DNA from 3 places in the Desulfosporosinus sp. FKA genome. Region 1 is predicted to be linked to each of the others. Evidence: riboswitches for the same ligand, from Rfam matches in the RefSeq annotation. Region 1 holds a riboswitch; each other region holds the start of a gene.
What was found. A riboswitch is a leader RNA that binds a small molecule or an ion and turns the genes downstream of it on or off. The one in region 1 is predicted to bind cyclic di-GMP.
Positions count from the first base shown of each region.

Region 2: linked by a shared signal. The riboswitch ahead of B5771_RS01230 (ArsB/NhaD family transporter) and the one ahead of B5771_RS22255 (chemotaxis protein CheA) in region 1 are both predicted to bind cyclic di-GMP.
Region 3: linked by a shared signal. The riboswitch ahead of B5771_RS13665 (hypothetical protein) and the one ahead of B5771_RS22255 (chemotaxis protein CheA) in region 1 are both predicted to bind cyclic di-GMP.

Region 1 covers NZ_NAHZ01000034.1:220,411-226,323, forward strand. Annotated here, with positions in the region: gene B5771_RS22250 (chemotaxis protein CheW) at 1-294, opposite strand, end outside; gene B5771_RS22255 (chemotaxis protein CheA) at 345-2,372, opposite strand; cyclic di-GMP riboswitch class I at 2,435-2,520, opposite strand; gene B5771_RS24450 (hypothetical protein) at 2,745-2,885, opposite strand; gene B5771_RS22260 (methyl-accepting chemotaxis protein) at 3,011-4,750, opposite strand; cyclic di-GMP riboswitch class I at 4,943-5,031, opposite strand; gene B5771_RS22265 (DUF4405 domain-containing protein) at 5,294-5,913, shown strand, end outside.
Region 2 covers NZ_NAHZ01000010.1:32,179-38,091, forward strand. Annotated here, with positions in the region: gene B5771_RS01215 (ABC transporter ATP-binding protein) at 1-460, opposite strand, end outside; gene B5771_RS01220 (MarR family transcriptional regulator) at 489-944, opposite strand; gene B5771_RS01225 (manganese catalase family protein) at 1,146-1,949, opposite strand; cyclic di-GMP riboswitch class I at 2,147-2,253, shown strand; gene B5771_RS01230 (ArsB/NhaD family transporter) at 2,492-3,766, shown strand; gene B5771_RS01235 (Rid family detoxifying hydrolase) at 3,883-4,263, shown strand; gene B5771_RS24495 (hypothetical protein) at 4,457-4,930, shown strand; gene B5771_RS01245 (universal stress protein) at 4,993-5,421, opposite strand; gene B5771_RS01250 (ferritin) at 5,567-5,913, shown strand, end outside.
Region 3 covers NZ_NAHZ01000029.1:164,355-170,267, forward strand. Annotated here, with positions in the region: gene B5771_RS13640 (arsenate reductase ArsC) at 1-316, shown strand, start outside; gene B5771_RS13645 (hypothetical protein) at 688-951, shown strand; gene B5771_RS13650 (helicase-related protein) at 1,163-1,813, shown strand; gene B5771_RS13655 (ImmA/IrrE family metallo-endopeptidase) at 2,093-2,605, opposite strand; gene B5771_RS13660 (helix-turn-helix transcriptional regulator) at 2,658-3,074, opposite strand; cyclic di-GMP riboswitch class I at 3,309-3,396, shown strand; gene B5771_RS13665 (hypothetical protein) at 3,470-3,685, shown strand; gene B5771_RS13670 (sigma-70 family RNA polymerase sigma factor) at 3,985-4,401, shown strand; gene B5771_RS13675 (recombinase family protein) at 4,963-5,670, shown strand; gene B5771_RS24335 (SHOCT domain-containing protein) at 5,688-5,849, shown strand.

The sequences.
Region 1 (5,913 bases):
TGATATAGCTTGAATTTCCACAACATTAACACAGGTTCTGTCATTATAAGTCCTGGGCTCCTTCTTAAAACGTAGCCTAACGTCCATGACTGGGATGATCTTACCTCTCAAATTGATAATGCCCCTAACATATTCGGGAAGTTCCGGTATCTCTGTGATCACCTGAATTCCAATAATTTCCGTAACATACATGATTTCAATACCATAGCTTTCTTCGTCCAAAGAGAACGTCAAATACCTGCCCTTTTGAGTGTCTTCCTCCATTTCTAACGTATTTTCAATTGCCTCAGCCATAATTTTTGCTCCTTTCCCTGTGCGTGATTTTGTTGAGCATTAAACCTTTATTATCCGGCAAGTCCAGCGATATCAAGGATCAAGCTGATACTTCCATCACCTAATAACGTGCATCCAGCGAGTCCTTTTACTTTTTTTAACCGTCGGATATAAGCTGGAAGAGCTTTAACCACAACTTGTTGCTGACCAAGAAGTTCATCAGCAAAAATACAAAACGTTTGCTTATCCTGTTCCAGCATAATTAAGATCCCGTCTGTAAAGTTGGTTATCTTGGTTTTTACGTGATAAAGTTCATGGAGCCGGATAATGGGAAAACACTGACCTCTAACCATAATCATTTCGTTATGATCCGGGTCTTCAATTAAATCAGTGCTTTTCGGTCTAAAGGATTCTTTAATAACTGTCAGCGGAATAGTATAACGGGAATCACCTACTTTGATATTCATTCCATCGATGATAGCTAAGGTAAGTGGTATCTTTAAAGTTATAGTTGTACCTTTACCCGGAATGCTATCTGCTGAAATTGAACCACCAATAGACTCGATATTATTGACAACCACATCCATCCCTACGCCACGCCCGGAAAACTCTGTTATCTCCTCACTCGTTGAAAAGCCGGGAAGAAAAACCAGATTATAAATTTCCCTAACAGAATACTCGCTTTCTGACTTTAGTAGTAATTGTCGTTCGCGAGCTTTTTCTAAAATCTTTTCTTTATTAAATCCTCGTCCATCATCTCTAACAATTACTAAGACATCTCCGCCGGCATTTTGGGCTTCCAAGACGATCGTACCAACCCTCGGTTTTCCTTCAGATTCTCTTTGGTTAGGAGTTTCTATGCCATGATCAATGGAATTTCGAATCAGGTGCATTAAAGGATCGGATATATGTTCAATAATGTTTTTATCGACCTCGGTCTCCTCACCGATAAACTGAAGCTGTACTTCTTTACCCAACTTTTTACACATATCTCTCAACGGTCGGTTCATCTTTCTAAATGTTCCGCTTAAGGGAACCATCCGTACAGACATTACAATATCCTGGAGATCACTTGTGATTTTTCGCAGCTGTCGAGCGGCTTTATCGAAATTCTTTAAATCCAGCCCTTTAAGATCAGGATTTTGGGTAACCATCGCCTCGGCGATTACCATTTCGCCAACAAGATCCATCAGCTTGTCCAACTTCGCAACATTAACACTTATGATGCTTGGTTGAGACAGAGAAGAAATTTCTTTTTCTCCGTGTTCTTTTGGCCTCAAATCTTGATTATCTGCTCCAACAGGGGATTCATTTAATTGTCCCCCATCATTCTCCTTATCGTGGTTAAGATCGTCTAATTGATCCAAATGAAAATCTTGTAAAAATAAAGTTTGAGAAAATAGCTGATGAATTTCTTCACAAGAGCGATTTGACTTAAAACGAACGTTTAACCCCTGCTCTCTAATCACTTTTGAACTAGCATCAGCATCGAGGTCTTCCGGTATATGTTCAATTTCATGAGCAATACCTTCCAAATCATTAATCACTCCAAAGGCGCGAAGGTTTTCCATACCACAGCCGTCTTCAAAGTAAATAGACACTTGAAACGAATCATTAAGGACTTTTGAGTCACTAGACAATTCATCTGTATTTTGTAGTCTTGGCTGGCTCGTTGGCAAAATATGTTTTTGGTCTTTAATCGCTGCCAAAAAGGCTTGAACTTTATTAATTAACTCTGAAGCATCTCCATCTGCTTCATAGCCATTTTTAATTTTAGCAATTTCTAGCTTTATATAATCAAGACCATCAAGCACTAAATCAGATAACTTTTCATAATTTACGTTTTGGGGATCATCTTCACGAAGGCAAAAAAATAAATCTTCAATAGCATGGGCTACAGAAGAAATATCAGTAAAAAGCATCATGGCAGATGAGCCTTTAATTGTGTGCATGATTCTAAATATTTCGTCAATGTCATCTTTTGGATAAGAACTGGCTTTTTCATTGACCAATACTATTTGCTCCATCTGTTCAAGAAACTGAACCGTTTCGTATAAATACAGTTCCAGCAAAGGTTCATTTATAGAGTCCTGATTCAATAGCTTGCCCCTCCTTAAACTAAAAAAGCCTTTTCGCATAGCGATAAAGGCAAATGAAAACGTTCGGCGGCTTGGCGATCTTCAGGTTTATCTGTTAAGACCCATAGCTTTGCGTCCTTATCTTTCGATAAGTTTGCCTTTTGCATACGAATATTAAACTACTAGATCATTTAGTCAAAAAAATTACAATAATATCGAACTTTATAAGTCTATCGCAAAATTATAGATTATTTGCGTTCTTTTGTATAATTACTATATCAAATTATCGATATATGTCAATCGGTCTATAATATTGATCCATAGATCCTATTCTATTATAGGTACAATTATGATATTCTACTACCAAGTGTATCTAAGATAAAAAGCAAATACCTAACTTATTTGTAGTATTTGCTTTTTATCTTTTTTTACTTTTTGAATCTTTTCTTTACGTTCCTTACTTTCGGGTTGTAAATGCTCAAGACCAACCTCAGCTAGAATAGTTTCGAGAGTTTTAATTTCCTGTGCTGTCATAGTTTCTAAGTTTTCCTCCTATGCTTAGCAAATGCCTAATTAATAAACAATTCGTTGCTTATTAATAGTATAACTCCCGAATATGAAGTAACTGTTAAAAGAAGCTAAGTTTTTGTTTAAGTTTATCAATATTTGCCAAACTCCTGGTCAGTTAGTGAAATTCTTGGAAAACCATTGTTGGTAGCTGCCGCTTCTGAGCGGGCTTGCTCAAAAGAACCATCTTTGCCTAAATTCATAGTTTTCTTTTCAGTCATGTTTTCAAGTATTCTCAAAACTTCCGGACTCAAGCGGTCTATACTGCCCGACTCTGTATTTTGCTTTAGTTTAAACTTCGAAATCATGTCTTGTAGGATAGCTGCTTGGCTGGAAAGCTCTTCACTGGCTGCCGCACTTTCTTCTGAAGTGGCAGAATTTGTTTGAACGACCTGCGATACCTGCATAATACCTAAATTTATTTGCCCAACACCGGTAGCTTGTTCAGTGGAGGCAACGGCAATATTATTAACAAGGTTAGCCACTTTCTCAATACCATTTACAATTTCATTGAGTGCTGCCGCAGTATCACTGGCAATTTTGGTACCACTCTTCACTTTCTTAATAGAACCTTCAATCATATCCGTTGTCTCTTTGGCTGCATTTGCGGAACGAGCCGCCAAGTTTCTTACTTCCTCAGCTACGACAGCAAAGCCTTTTCCGTGTTGACCGGCTCTTGCAGCTTCAACAGCAGCATTAAGAGCCAGGATATTTGTTTGAAAAGCGATCTCATCAATAACTTTAATTATCTTAGAGATATTGGCTGAAGCGTTGTCAATTTCTTCCATCGCCTTCAACATTTCCTGCATCTGGTTATTACCTTGAACGGCATTCGCCTTGGCATTGTCAGCTAAGATGTTCGCTTCATTTGCGTTTTCGGCATTCAGCTTTGTCTGAGTGGATATTTCCTCCAGAGAAGCAGTCAGCTCTTCGATGGAACTAGCCTGTTCAGTAGCCCCCTGGGAAAGAGCTATACTTGAATCAGATACTTGTTTCGACCCCGAAGCCACCTGTTCAGAGGCAGCCGCAATATTGGTCATAACTTCGTTAATTCTTTCGGCCATACGACTAAAGGCCGATGTTAATTGACCAATCTCATCTTTTGTATCTGCCTCAACATTCACATTAAGATCGCCATCTGCCAGCTTATCGGCAACTTTAACCATTTTATTGACCGGATTGCTGATAATGCGGGATATGAAGATGCCAAGAACTATTGCCAGAATTACTCCGCCTGTTATAAAACCTATCATTGTTATTATTGCAGTTTTTCCTGTAGACTGGTTAGAATCTGATGACTGTTTAGCATTATTTGTTTTCAACGTCATAAGGGTATCTGTATTTGTTTGTACCTCATCTCCAATTTGGACGTCCCGGGCACTGGTTAACACATTATACAAATCATCCATATTGTTTGCTTGAATGTCCTTGATCGCTTGTTGCTTAATTACTGCAAAATCGTCAAGGTTTTTAGATAATTTATTGTAAGCTTCTGCCGCCTGAGGGTCATTTATTCCAGTTTTAAAAGCAGCCATAGAATTGACTATGACCTTGTCAAATTCAGTTAATTTATTGATTGCCTCCAGCTTTTTATTGGGATCTTTTTGAACATACGCATCACGTATGGCCACACGTTCTCTTTGATACGTTTGAGCTACACTTGCTAAAGCCGGTAAAGTAGCGGTATGTCGAGAATACATGGTCAAGTCTTCCGCTGTGATTTTCTGTATATTTAAAACGCCTACTGTTCCAACTACTGCAGCAATGATAGCCACCAGAATAAAACCTATGATTAACTTGGGAGCGACCTTCAAATTATAAAACCATTTCATGATGTAATTCCCCCTTCAAGTGCAGACAGCCTCTTGCTTTCACACATAATTTCAATACCGTAGCTTTCGTGTCTTCCTCCATTTCTAAATTATTTTCAATTTCCTCAGTTATTTTCACACCCCATCCTTTAGAAAAAACATTTAGAAAAAAGCAGAAGCAACAATATGTTGCTTCTGCTTTTTTTTCGATATTTAAGCAACCAGGCTGTCATGTTTCAGTTAGAAATTTAGACCCTTTGGCTTTGCGTCTCGCACTTTCGCACGATTTGCCCGTTTTCATATATTTACTTTGTATATACACAGTTATCATGGTACAACAATTAAACCCTTATTTCAATATAAAATTACTTTCTTTGACATTATTCTATTTAAACATAATCGAGTCTCTCCCGCCCTTGCTGTAGTTGCTTAAATATTTATTTTAATTCAGTTAAAATTCAGGTTAATAATTAATAATATTACAAGACATTTAGACATAGCTCTTTCCTGAACGGCCTGGAACAATGTTCGATGCCCAAATTGAAGTCGATTGGAGGGGTTACTTTGCAAAACAACAACAACATAAGATTAGCATTGGATACTATTATGTTTATTAACTTAGTTCTTGTTATGACAGTTTCTAGAGGAGCATTTCATGAAGTAGCCGGTATCGGAATGGGATGTCTTGTATTAACTCATGGTCTAATCAATCTACAATGGGTCAAAAAGGTTTCTGCACGATTATTTGATGCGCAACTTCCAAGCAAAACACGTTTCACCTACTTGATAAACCTTTTGCTATTGGGATCAATGCTGATAACGATAGTAGGCGGTATATCAATGTCGCAAGTATTATTTCCCGGAATTGGTCTTCGTCATTTCAGGCAAATTCATTCACTAACAGCCAACATCTTACTCGTTTTAGTCGGTATTCACATGGGACTTCATGGGCAAAGGCTTTTGTCAAATATCAAACGGATATTTAATACAACCTTTCAAAAAATGATTGGAAGCATTGCAGTATTTCTATTAGTTTCCTTTCTCTTGTTCGGCGGATATAAATTAATTTCAGATCACGTCCCAAATGTTGAGTTACAACAGCAGGCCCCACGCCAACATAACACCGGCAATACTAGAGGACCTCATAAACTGCAACCCCAAAGTGATGGCAGGTTCAAAAATGA
Region 2 (5,913 bases), on a different contig from region 1:
CTGGATCCTCATGGATAGCCATGAAAATCCCGCCCAGGCAGGTAAGTGGTGCAGAAATCATCATACTTAAAATTAGAACGGAGACTTGCTGAACTTGAGTCACATCATTCGTAGTTCTGGTAATTAATGTCGCTGTACCAAGCTTGTCAAATTCCTGTAAAGAAAAGCTCTGTACTTTCGTAAAGATTCTATTTCTCAAGAGCCTGCCAAACCCTACAGCAGTTTTCGCAGAAAGATAATTGGCGGCAACAGCGCATAAAGTCCCTCCGGCTGCAATTAAAAGCATGTGCCCACCGACTTGAAATATATAACCGATGTCTTTATTTACAATCCCATGATCGACTATGTCCGCCATCAACGTTGGTAAGTATAAATCCGAAAGCACTTGTACAAAAAGGAACAAAATCACGCCACAAATATAGGGTAAAAAATGTCTTAACGATTTATACAATTTAATCATGAACGTCCCCCTACCTCTTAACAATCTATCAATTATCCATTGGACATTGCTGGTAATCATAAAGCAGTTTCTTTAAGAGTTCTAACCCCTCGATAATTTTCTCTTGGTCCTCCGATGTTGCTGTACTTAAAGCGCCGGAGATATTTTTGACGATTTGTTGATGTAAGCGTTGATGTATCTCGGCAAATTTTGGTGAAACACTGACATACACGACCCTTCTATCTTCCTCACTTCGCTTTCTTTCAACAAGACCCATGTTTTCCAAACGGTCAATAATCCCTGACACGGTACTGTTGGATAAGCTGAGTTTCCCACTTAATTCAGTAATCTTAAGGGTCTTTTCCTTACCCAATATTCCCATAACCATCATTTGAGGCATAGTAATGCCGCTCTCTTCAAAGACATTTCCTTTATTGTGTCTAAAAAGAATCATAATTTCTTGAAACAGCTTAGCGATTTGATAACTTTGACTAGGATTTTCCATCATCCGTACTTCCTTTGTTTACTTATTTCGATAACGTATATTTCGTTGACGTATATTTCGTACACGAAATATATTAGTTGATTTGCAGGTTCTTGTCAATCCGTTCAACCATAAATATTCACTTTTAGAATTTCCAAAACACCATCTCTTTACTTAAAAACCAAAGGACAGGAACGTCCTTTGGTTTTTGTTTTTGCATAATTAATGTTGTTTCGGCGGTTGTGGCTGGGCATACTGAGGATTGTTACGGGTCTGATCCATATAACCAGGTGCCACTTCTCGTTGTCCGTTTGGCTGAGGATCTTTTCCATATTGAGCCGGTCCACCATATTTCTCGTTAGGATTTTCTTCATAAGAAAACTCGTTTCCTTGATTCCATGGCCCGCGGCTATCCCCTTGGCCAGTGGACATATTCATGTATTTTTTCGAGAAATCCGAATCTCTGAAGTCCTTATTCACTCCTGATCCCTGCAGTGTCTCAATGGCTTTCATAAATGAGAAGTTATGAGACTCCTCGCGACTTAAAAGGAATCGGATCATATCTTTAACGCCGGCATCATCCGTTTGCTGCAGAAGGCGCTCGTAAATCAATTTTGCCCGCAATTCTGCTCCGGCATTTGATGAAAGGTCTGTATACAGGTCTCCCATGGAGTTGACATAGGTTGACATCCATGGAACTCCGGCAGAATTTACAAGCAGAGGGCCTCCCCCGAGCAAAGCCATATGATTCGCTGCAAAGTCTTTGGGAATATTGTCAACTTGTCCAATGAGCATCCCCAGAGCTTCTCCCACCATCTCCAAATGGCTTAATTCTTCAGCAGCAATGTCCTGCAGCAAATCCCTTATTTTCGGATCATTACAGCCTAAGCTTTGAGAAAAATACTGCATAGCTGCTTTAAGTTCGCCATTGCCTCCCCCAAACTGTTCCAATAACAGTACTGCGAACCGAGGGTCAGGCCGATCAACGTGAACTGTGTATTCCATATCTTTGACATGTTTAAACACCCAAGTAACCTCCTTACGTTAACACAATATGGCTTATCTAAGTTATCCGAATTAGTATTGGTTTGTCCCAGCTGTTTTATCCTGAAAGTTATGCCGAACGCAAATAATAATTTGCAATTATTTATCTTGACGGCAGCTTCCAATTCTTGATATAATTTCAATAATAGCTAGTTTTACGTTAATATTTATAAATTTTATTTCGGTTGGGGTAAACTTCATGAAAGTGAAGGACGCTAAAGTCATGGATCTAAGGCTTGAAGCTGCTGTTTAGTCAGTATTAAGCTATGATGGCCAGACTACAAGATAAAACTTCTCTGGGGAGAGCAGTACTTAGGACTGCTCTCCCTTTTTATATTTATCTAAGCGGAAGACTCCCCCTTTTTCCATCCTTCAGCGGGATCGCATTTGTTATGGGCTAGGCGCTTTCGGCGAAAGTGTCCACAAGACACTTTCGTCATCGAAGTATCGACGTTCAGCTTTAGTCGAATATGTACAATCGCTATCTTAAGCAAATATTTAAATTAGTTACCGGAGGTGTGTTAATGCTTATTTGGATTGCTACAGGTATTTTTCTACTCAGCTATTTATTTATTATTATGGAGAAATTTCCGCGATCAGTTATCGCCGTTTCCGGAGCTGCACTAATGATTATCTTGGGGATTGTCACTCAAGAAAAAGCAGTTGAACACGTTGATTGGAATACTCTGGGATTATTAATTGGTATGATGCTCATCGTAGATCTTACCCGCAGGTCAGGAGTATTTTCCTTTTTAGCTATCTGGGTCAGCAAAAAAGTAAAAGGAAATCCGGCCCTGCTCCTGATTTCCCTGTCACTCCTTACCGGTATCTTATCAGCTTTTTTAGATAACGTCACAACAGTCTTGTTGATAGTACCCATAACCTTATCAATTGCTGATGAGTTGGAGGTTGATCCAATTCCCTTTCTCTTTTGTCAAATTCTTATGAGTAATATCGGCGGTACCGCTACTCTGATCGGAGATCCGCCAAACATTATGATAGCCGGGCAAACGGGCCTCAGTTTTATGGATTTTATCCTTAATCTTGCGCCGGTGATACTCATTATTATTGTGGTAATTTTGTTCCTTTTTTACTTTATTTATCGCCAAAAGTTAATCACCGAAGAAGCCTTAAAAAGCAAATTAATGCTGCAAAACGAGTGGAATGAGATTAAAGACTTTGCCCTCCTCAAAAAATGTTTAGTCGTTTTAGCTCTCGTTATTTCAGCCTTTTCTTTTCATTCCCTTCTTCATTTAGAGACCGCAACCATTGCCTTAAGCGGAGCTATGCTCCTAATGCTCTGGACCCGTGAAGAACCTGAAGATATCTTCTTAACTGTGGAATGGCCAACGCTCTTTTTCTTTGCCGGATTATTTGTACTTGTCGGAGGGCTTGTCGAAACCGGAGTCCTTGATCGTCTGGCACAGTGGAGTATCAGTTTGACAGGAGGGCAGCCTCTCTTAACAGTCCTTTTAATCCTATTTATATCAGCGATCCTCTCTTCATTTCTTGATAATATACCCTACGTGGCGACCATGATCCCTTTAATCCAAAAATTAGCCCTGCTTAGTCATCTCACACCAGCTCAAACCCAGCCCTTGTGGTGGGCTTTAGCTTTAGGTGCTTGTCTCGGAGGAAACGGAACCTTAGTGGGAGCTTCCGCTAATCTAATCGTGGCTGGAATTGCTGAAAAGAATGGCCTTAAAATTCGTTATATCCAATTCTTAAAAGTTGGTTTCCCCATGATGTTGATCAGCATCTTCATTTCGGCCGGATACCTGATTCTCCGCTATTATTAATATCTCTGCTATCAGCCGGTACCAATTTCTTGGTTGGTTAATTCCTTATAAATCAAGTATACTTAATGTTAGTGTTTTCCCTTTGCCAAATATTCATTTTAAAAGGAGGTAATATTATGAGCAAACAAACTCTTAATACACCAAATGCACCTGCGGCTATTGGCCCTTATTCCCAAGGAATCAAAGCCGGCAACCTTATTTTTACTTCCGGCCAGCTCCCTATCAATCCTCAAACAGGAGAATTAGTGGCGGATATTGAAGGAGCAACCAAACAATCTTTAGATAATGTTAAGGCTATCTTAGAATCCTCAGGTTCTTCACTGAATAAGGTTGTAAAAACTGTTGTTTTCCTCAGAGATATGAATGACTTTGCAGCTATGAACGCTGCCTATGCTGCCTATTTCCCAGAGAATCCTCCCGCACGATCCGCTGTGCAAGTTGCCCGCTTGCCCAAGGACGCAATCTTGGAGATTGAAGCAATTGCTCTGGCCGAATAACCTGTTAAATCCTATATCAAACATATTATACCTAAGAAGAGCAAGGAATCCGGACAAAACGTCCTGACTCCTTGCTCTTTGCCATTCATTAAATTAAATCTTTAACGGCCATCCAAATGTTAAACATTCTTCCATATATTTCATATAGTGTATTATAAAAAAACATCCGCAGATTTTAAAGGGGGTTTTGCCCATGGCTTCATTTCCCTCTCCTATTCAGACACAAACCTTTACTTCAAGCAAGCAACAACGGCCGGGACAAATTCCCTTCCAGGGAACTGCTCCCAAACCCGCTGCCTCATCTCTCATTAAATCTGAAGTATCCGCAAAACAAGAGAATGTCAAACCTTTCCCATCGTTACAGCAAAACTCTCACCGAGTCGAAAAACAGCCTTCATCTTCTGTCTCTAAAACATCAGACCTTTGGCAGCAACAAGCAGGAATTCTCCTGAAACAATATGGTCCCTCTCTTATGAAACAATATGGCCCGCCTCTGGCTCGCAAGATCGGATTACCTCTTCTCCAAAACTTCGGTCCGCCTTTGGCCAAAAATGTTGGTATACCACTCGCTCAGCGTCTAGGTTCTCCCTTTGTGCGCAGACTAGTTATACCCCTCGCCAAAAAAGCTGGATTTGCAGTCATTCGCCGCCTCGGATTTCCTTTTTAATTAGTGTTTAACTATCTAAAAAGGGTGGAATAACGATAATCCACCCTTTTTATGGTGTCCGTCTATTTAACAATAAGAACCGGACACTTAACTCGCTGCAAGACACCTTGACTGACACTTCCCAGCATTGAACCCGCTAGAGGACCATAGCCATGACTGCCCATAACTACCAAATCGATTTCTTCACGTTCTGTTTCAGAAGATATCCGAGCAGCAGGATGCCCCTCAATTTTTTTCCTGGTAATTTTTACGCCATCAACATCCATTCCTTCGAGGGTAGTATCTAAAACTAACTCTCCTCCCTCTTCTAGTTGTTCCGGCGGAATAATTAAATTGGCTGCGATACTGTATCCCCAATATGCTTCAGGAACATAGGTTACGAAAAGCAGCTCAATCTCAGAGTGGAAAGTCCGAGCAAGGTCCAAAGCCATTTTAAAGGCACGGCGAGAATACTCAGAAGCGTCCGTGGGCACTAATATTTTATTAAACATAATAACCTCCATTCCACCGCTGTCGTTGACCACAAATAGTAAGGAGAATTATAACGCACATAATTTATATGCAGGATTTATTGCTTATATGTAGAAGAATTCTAAAAGAAGAAGTTATCTAATAACAGAAAGGGCGGTTACTCACATGCAGAAGGAAAACATGATTCATGCCATAAATGGCCAACTGAACAAAGAACTTTTTTCCGGTTACTTATATCTTGCCATGCAAGCATATTTTTCATCCCAGAATCTTGACGGTTTTGCTAATTACTTTCGTGTTCAAGTTCAAGAAGAACGCGATCATGCTTTAGGCTTCTTCAATTATCTCAATAAGATTGGCGGGAAGGTCACACTAATTGAAATTGCAAAACCCCAAAACGATTTTTCCAGCTCCCAAGAAGTATTTGAGGTCGCTTTAAGTCATGAACAATTCGTGACCCAATCAATCTATTCCCTCATGGACATTGCACGAGAAAATAAAGATCATACTAC
Region 3 (5,913 bases), on a different contig from region 1:
TAGTTTTGAAGCTTATTCAGCAGGTACTGAAACTAAACCTCAAATTAATCAGGATGCGGTAAATGTAATTAAGGAACTCTATGCTGTGGATATGAACGATACTCAAAAATCAAAATTACTATCTGATATTCCCCCTGTCGATGTTGTAATTACGATGGGATGTAACGTAAAGTGTCCTTTTCTGCCATGTAAATACAGGGAAGACTGGGGGCTTGAAGATCCAACTGGTAAAGATAAGGAGGAGTTTGTAAAAACCGTTAAAATAATTGAACAAAAGGTCTTAGACCTTAAAAAGAGAATAAATAATTTGTACTAGAAAATAAATAGTATTAGCTCAAATCTTACCTCTTTGTGGAATCTAATAAGCTATGTCGACGGGGCCGTGAGAAAACTAAGTTTCTACACGGCCTTGTTTGTAAAGTCTTCTTTGAATTAACTTCTAAATTAATAAGAATATAAATTACAATAATTCCTACAGGAAGTAGTATATTTGATAAAAACAAAGACTATTCAAAGGTACTCGTATTTTCCTCATGGGAAATGGTGCCGAGAATGGTGTCGGTTATGCTTTCTTATGAAGCGGAAGGCTGACAATCGGCAAACTCTCATAACGCAAAACTGAAGCATGGCAGAGTATACTTTGCGACTAGGGAAGAACGTCGTTTTGGTACTACAAGGCTTAAAAACGTGACGGAAGATATTGTTTGCCATGTATCCGGCATTCTTGCACGGCTTTATAATCCAGATGAGCACATCGGCAAGGATATTAAGCAAATCAGGAGAGAGCTTGCCGAAAAGCTTCAGCCAAAGCTGAATGCCGTTAAAGCCAAATACAAGCTTTCCGAAAGCGGAGCTGCCGGTGCAAAGTCGCTGATAGAGCTCATAAAAGCACTGGACAGCAATCCATCAGCGACACCTTCGACTATCCCAGCTGGAATGTTGGCATATTAGTCAACATGGCAATTGGTTCACCTGCCATTTGTGCCTACAGGCTTTTTAATTCTAACGAAGTGATACCCAGGGAGCTTTCTAAAAAAGTATTTGTCAGCTTATTTAATAAAGCCGAAAGCTCGGCTGTTCTTGACTTGCTGTATGGCAGCAAGGGCGGCGATTCCTATTATGAAAATGTCTTTCGATATTGTGTGGCGGTAATCTGCAGGCTATGCTGGATGAATACGCTCATATACTTGGCGAACAGGGAGATGCTCTTGCAGATGCGATGATCGATGCTTTTTCGGATACGGCCTCTCTGCAGGTAGATACGCTGGAATCCTTTACAGGAGCAGAAAAAGAAAAGCCGTGTCTGGGCACGCACTTTGCTGTTGGATATTTCAATGCTCGCATCAGCAACGAAAATGTGCAGAGAACTGAGAAAATCCGCAAAGCATTTAATTCACCATTCCGTCCGTTTGTGTTGTCCACTACATCAATCGGACAGGAAGGATTGGATTTCCAATTCCACTGCCGCAAGGTCATGTGCTGGAACTTACCGTCAAACCCTATAGACCTGGAGCAGCGTGAGGGATGTATTAATCGGTACAAGTGCCTTGCAGTGCACCAGAATATTGCACACAAATACAGCAGTGAAAAAACATGGGATGCTATGTTTGAAAAAGCCGCACAAACAGAAAAGGGAGATCTGCCGAATCTTGTTCCGTACTGGTGTTTGACGGATGGAGAAGCAGCTCCAGTCAAGATTAAACGTATCGTTCCGATGTATCAGTTGAGCCAGGATCACTTGCGATACAATCGCTTAATTAAAATACTGTCGTTATATCAACTGACATTAGGCAGCCAAGACAAGAGGAGTTAATAGAGATAATCAGCAGAGAAATTACCGGAAATCGACAATCAGCTATTTATTAATTTAAGTCCATTTTACAAAATGGAAATATAATGTGCACCGAGTAGTCTTTATTTCGGTATATTTTACACAGAAAAATCTAAAAGCATCAGTCATCCAAAAGCCCCTCTTACAGAGCAGTAAGAAGGGCTTTCGTGTTATTATCTTTATCTCCGCTCAACAAACCAGCGGCCGATATTATTTTCGGTAATTGAGACATTACCCTCAAACCCTCCTTAGAAAGAACGGTTATCTGATCAAGAAATCTGAGCGTGGTGTATAAGCTGTATTGAACGAATAGCCTCTGGAGTTCATATCTCCCAGCTTTATCAGCATGAGGTTAATATCTGTGTTCATCATGGCTGCAATCTGGACAACGTCATAACCTTCACGGGCATACTTATGAACCTCATCATCGGGAAGAAGCAGTGAAGCCGCAAACAAATTGGCTTCATACTCAGGACGTGTATTCATGGAATAAAGAACGTATTCACGGAACGGACTGTCATCGGCAAGATTCCGATGATGTGCGTCATGTCCGAGCTCATGGGCGCATACCAAGGTCTGCACCTGTTCCGGCAAGTTACCATTTAAAAAGATAAAGCGGTTGCGCTGAATCACGCGGTAAAGCCCTTTCAGCTTAGTGAAGTCATTGCGGAACAGAACCTCAATGCCCAGCTCGTCTGCTATGGCAAAAGGATCACGCGTTCCGAAGCGCTTGATATATTTTTCAGCTGATTCAAAAATAAGCGCCTTGTTCAATGAATTCCCCCCCTATGCTAATTCTATCACAGCAGCAGTCCGAAAAAACGGACTACTCCTTGTCTGCTTTACGATACTTTTTCGGCGTGTACTTTTTGTTTTTCTCCTTGGCTATCCAATAAGCGTCGGAGATTGCTCTCATAACGGCATCCAAATCCTCGTCATCCATGTCGCCTCCGGCAAAAAGGCCGTTGACCTCTGTGATGAGCTGCTGAGCGTACTTCTTTCCCCGGTAGCCGTATTTTTCTCCGGCAGCGTTTATAAATTCCTCATTCTCGGTCAGCAGATAATTCGTATCAACACCTAAAACTTCAGCCAGCTTCCCGTACACCTCGCGTTTTTTAGGATAGCAATCTCCGTTTTCATAGCTGACCATTGTGCGGAGAGATACTCCGACTGCCTGCGCCAGTTCCGCCTGCGTCATGTCTTTTGCGACGCGGGCATTTTTTATTTTTTCTCCGAATTTCATGTAGACCGCCCTCCTAAGTATAAGCAGGTAAATTTCATGTTATATATTGACAAATACAAGTAGATTGCATATAATTCAAATATGCAGATAACCTGCACATTCATAATAATTCATGTTGCATATGGTGTCAAGAGTTATTTCTTCTGTGAAAATGATTGAACCCAACAGATTGCCGGGAAATTACCGTCTGCAAAGCGCATGACGGCTTTAATTACTCTGACAGCTAAAAATAGATAAAGTTAAGGGCAAACCTGTCTAAAGGCAGGGACGCAAAGCCGAGGGTCTAAAGCGTTTGACGCGCTATGACAGCCTGGTTGCCGATCTTTGCGAATGCCTGCCCTTTTTCAGAGCAGGTATTTGTATTGATAGAGATAAATGATGCAGGAGGGTATGAGATGGTAAAAAAGAAAAGGCTCAAATGTCCAAATTGCGGACGCCGAATTGCTGATTACAGCGGAAATGCTGAGGCACTGGCCCTGTTAGCTGAAACGAGTGAGGCTGAAAGTGATGTTGTAAACGTAAAGTGTCATCTATGCAAGTCTCAGGTTTCAATTTTGCTGGACAATAACGAGGTCTATGAGAGTAAGAAGTTCTCAGACCTCAAGTTATAAGGCGACTCCACAATCAAATAAATGAACTTATGATATTCGATTCCAGCGCTTGACGCTATCCTCCCCTTGTAAAGCGGAGTGATTATAAAGGTGCCGGCCGGGCCTGACGAGTAGCACTATTGCTATGCGTCAGGCCCGGCCGGTTCTGCATTAGAAGAAGCTGCTCGTTTGGCTCCCCAGAAAGGAGCAAAACGAGTGGCTTTTATTTTATGCAATAACAAAACAGCGGCTCGCTGCAGATCTCCTCCGCTTGTTCTTCATTTCCGGATTTTTAGATTCTCGAAATGGAGGACAAGCTTATGAATAATCATGATAAAAAATATACCCTGCTGGTCAGAGGGACGCGTGTCACAGTGACCAAGGAGGTCTACAAAGCCTATTACCACTGCCGGGACAGAGAAAAATACCTGGACAGGCTGGCGGGGGATAACAATATCTCGCTTGAAGGATGCAATGAGAAAGGCATCTCTGTGGAGTATACAATTTCTACTGCAGAGGATTCCATGGAGGATGAAATTGTTCAGCGTGATATGATTAAAAGGCTTCAACAATGTCTGTTGCTGCTAAATGAATCTGAACGCCAGCTGATTATAGCGCTTTATTACCTCAAAAAAAGCGAGCATCAATTGTCTGCAGAAACAGGTATTCCTCGCATGACCATACACAATCGCAAAAAACGAATATTTGGTCAGCTCAAAAAACTTTTAGAAAAATAAAAGTTTTTTGGTCCAACCCCTCACTTTTTTCCCTAAAGAAGTGAGGGGAATTTTTTATTCTCCTGTTGTTCTTTGAAAATATTATATCCGGCAGCATAGATACATGAGCTATCCAGCCGTGTGAAAAGCGGCAGCGACGTTGACGGGCGCGCCAAGACTGCCTGCGGATGAATTTCATCCGTCGAACCGATGGCATCGAAGGTGACGAGCGGGAACGCCCGGTCATTGAACGGTCCGTGGTGGACTGTTTCGCAATGAAATGGACAGTGATAATGCTACTTCCGTCCAGCCACAGGCTTAAGCAATGGGGGCGGCTCCCAGAGATCCTGGGGGAGGTAAAATTCTTATGGTGTTTGCTTAACCGGCAAACCGTTTATGCTGCCGCCCTGAGAGCCGCAAGGCTTTTCCGCTTCGGGAAGTAGTGCCGAATAGAAGCGGCAATTCGTAATGAAGAACAAGCAGATCATTTTTGATCTCAGAAACAATGCGGCAGGGCTATTTTTTTAACGCCCTGCCGTATCCTTCTGAGATTAAATTCAAAATATCAGGGAGGAAAACGAAATGGAAAAGGAAGCATTGGCTGAATTGCTAAAGAAGGAGCTAATTATCGGTTACGTGTACGGGCTTGACGGAGAGAGTCAGGAATTCTATTTTGAGAAATCCCCGTCCGGCATTGCAAGCTTTATCATGCTGAAAAAAGAGCATGCGGACAAGATGGTTTTAACAGATACGCTGGACAGGCTGGTTCTGGACACCTTCGGCGAATTTATCAACCGCTGCCCGGATCAGAGGCTTCTGAAAGGGATCACTAAAGAACTGGTACCCATGCAGCAAGGCGAAAAGGAGCCTGTAAATATTCCGATTGTGAGCGTTGATGAGGCTCTTGAATTTTTAAGCCATGGAAGCCAGAAGCGAGCATGGATTTACTGTCGGATCGACGCGCCGGAGGATACCCACGGCGCTCTGAAAGGCCAGAAAAAGGAACTTATGGATTACTCCGAACAGATGGGATTTGTTGTTGTCGGCGAATCAGTGGATATAGGAAGCGAGCTGGATTTTGACCGTACCGGTCTTGCGGAGGTCATGAAGGCTGCCGGAAATAGCATAATGGATGTATTGCTTGTAAAGAAGGTTGACTGCCTGAAGCGGGATACAGCCAAATTACTGGAGCTTCAAAGAGGTCTGGATCAGCTGGGCATTGAACTTTATTCGCCGTTGGAGGGTCAAATCCAATTGGAATATCAAAGCCCATCCCTTTCTCTGCAGTAAAATAGGGGGTGAGCGATATGTCAAATAATCAGACGGCCAATGAAGTCAAGTATAAGGCAGCGTTAAAGCTTTTGGATATCTTGCTCCGAAACGGCCTTATCTCCCCTGCTGAGTACAAAAAAATCGATGAATTGAACCGTCAAACGTTCACTCCGGAGCTTTCCAAGGTATATGCGTAAAAACACCTGGATATCTCAAAGCTTGTGTGGTATTGTGTGTTGCTGACAGGAGTCAAAAACGAGA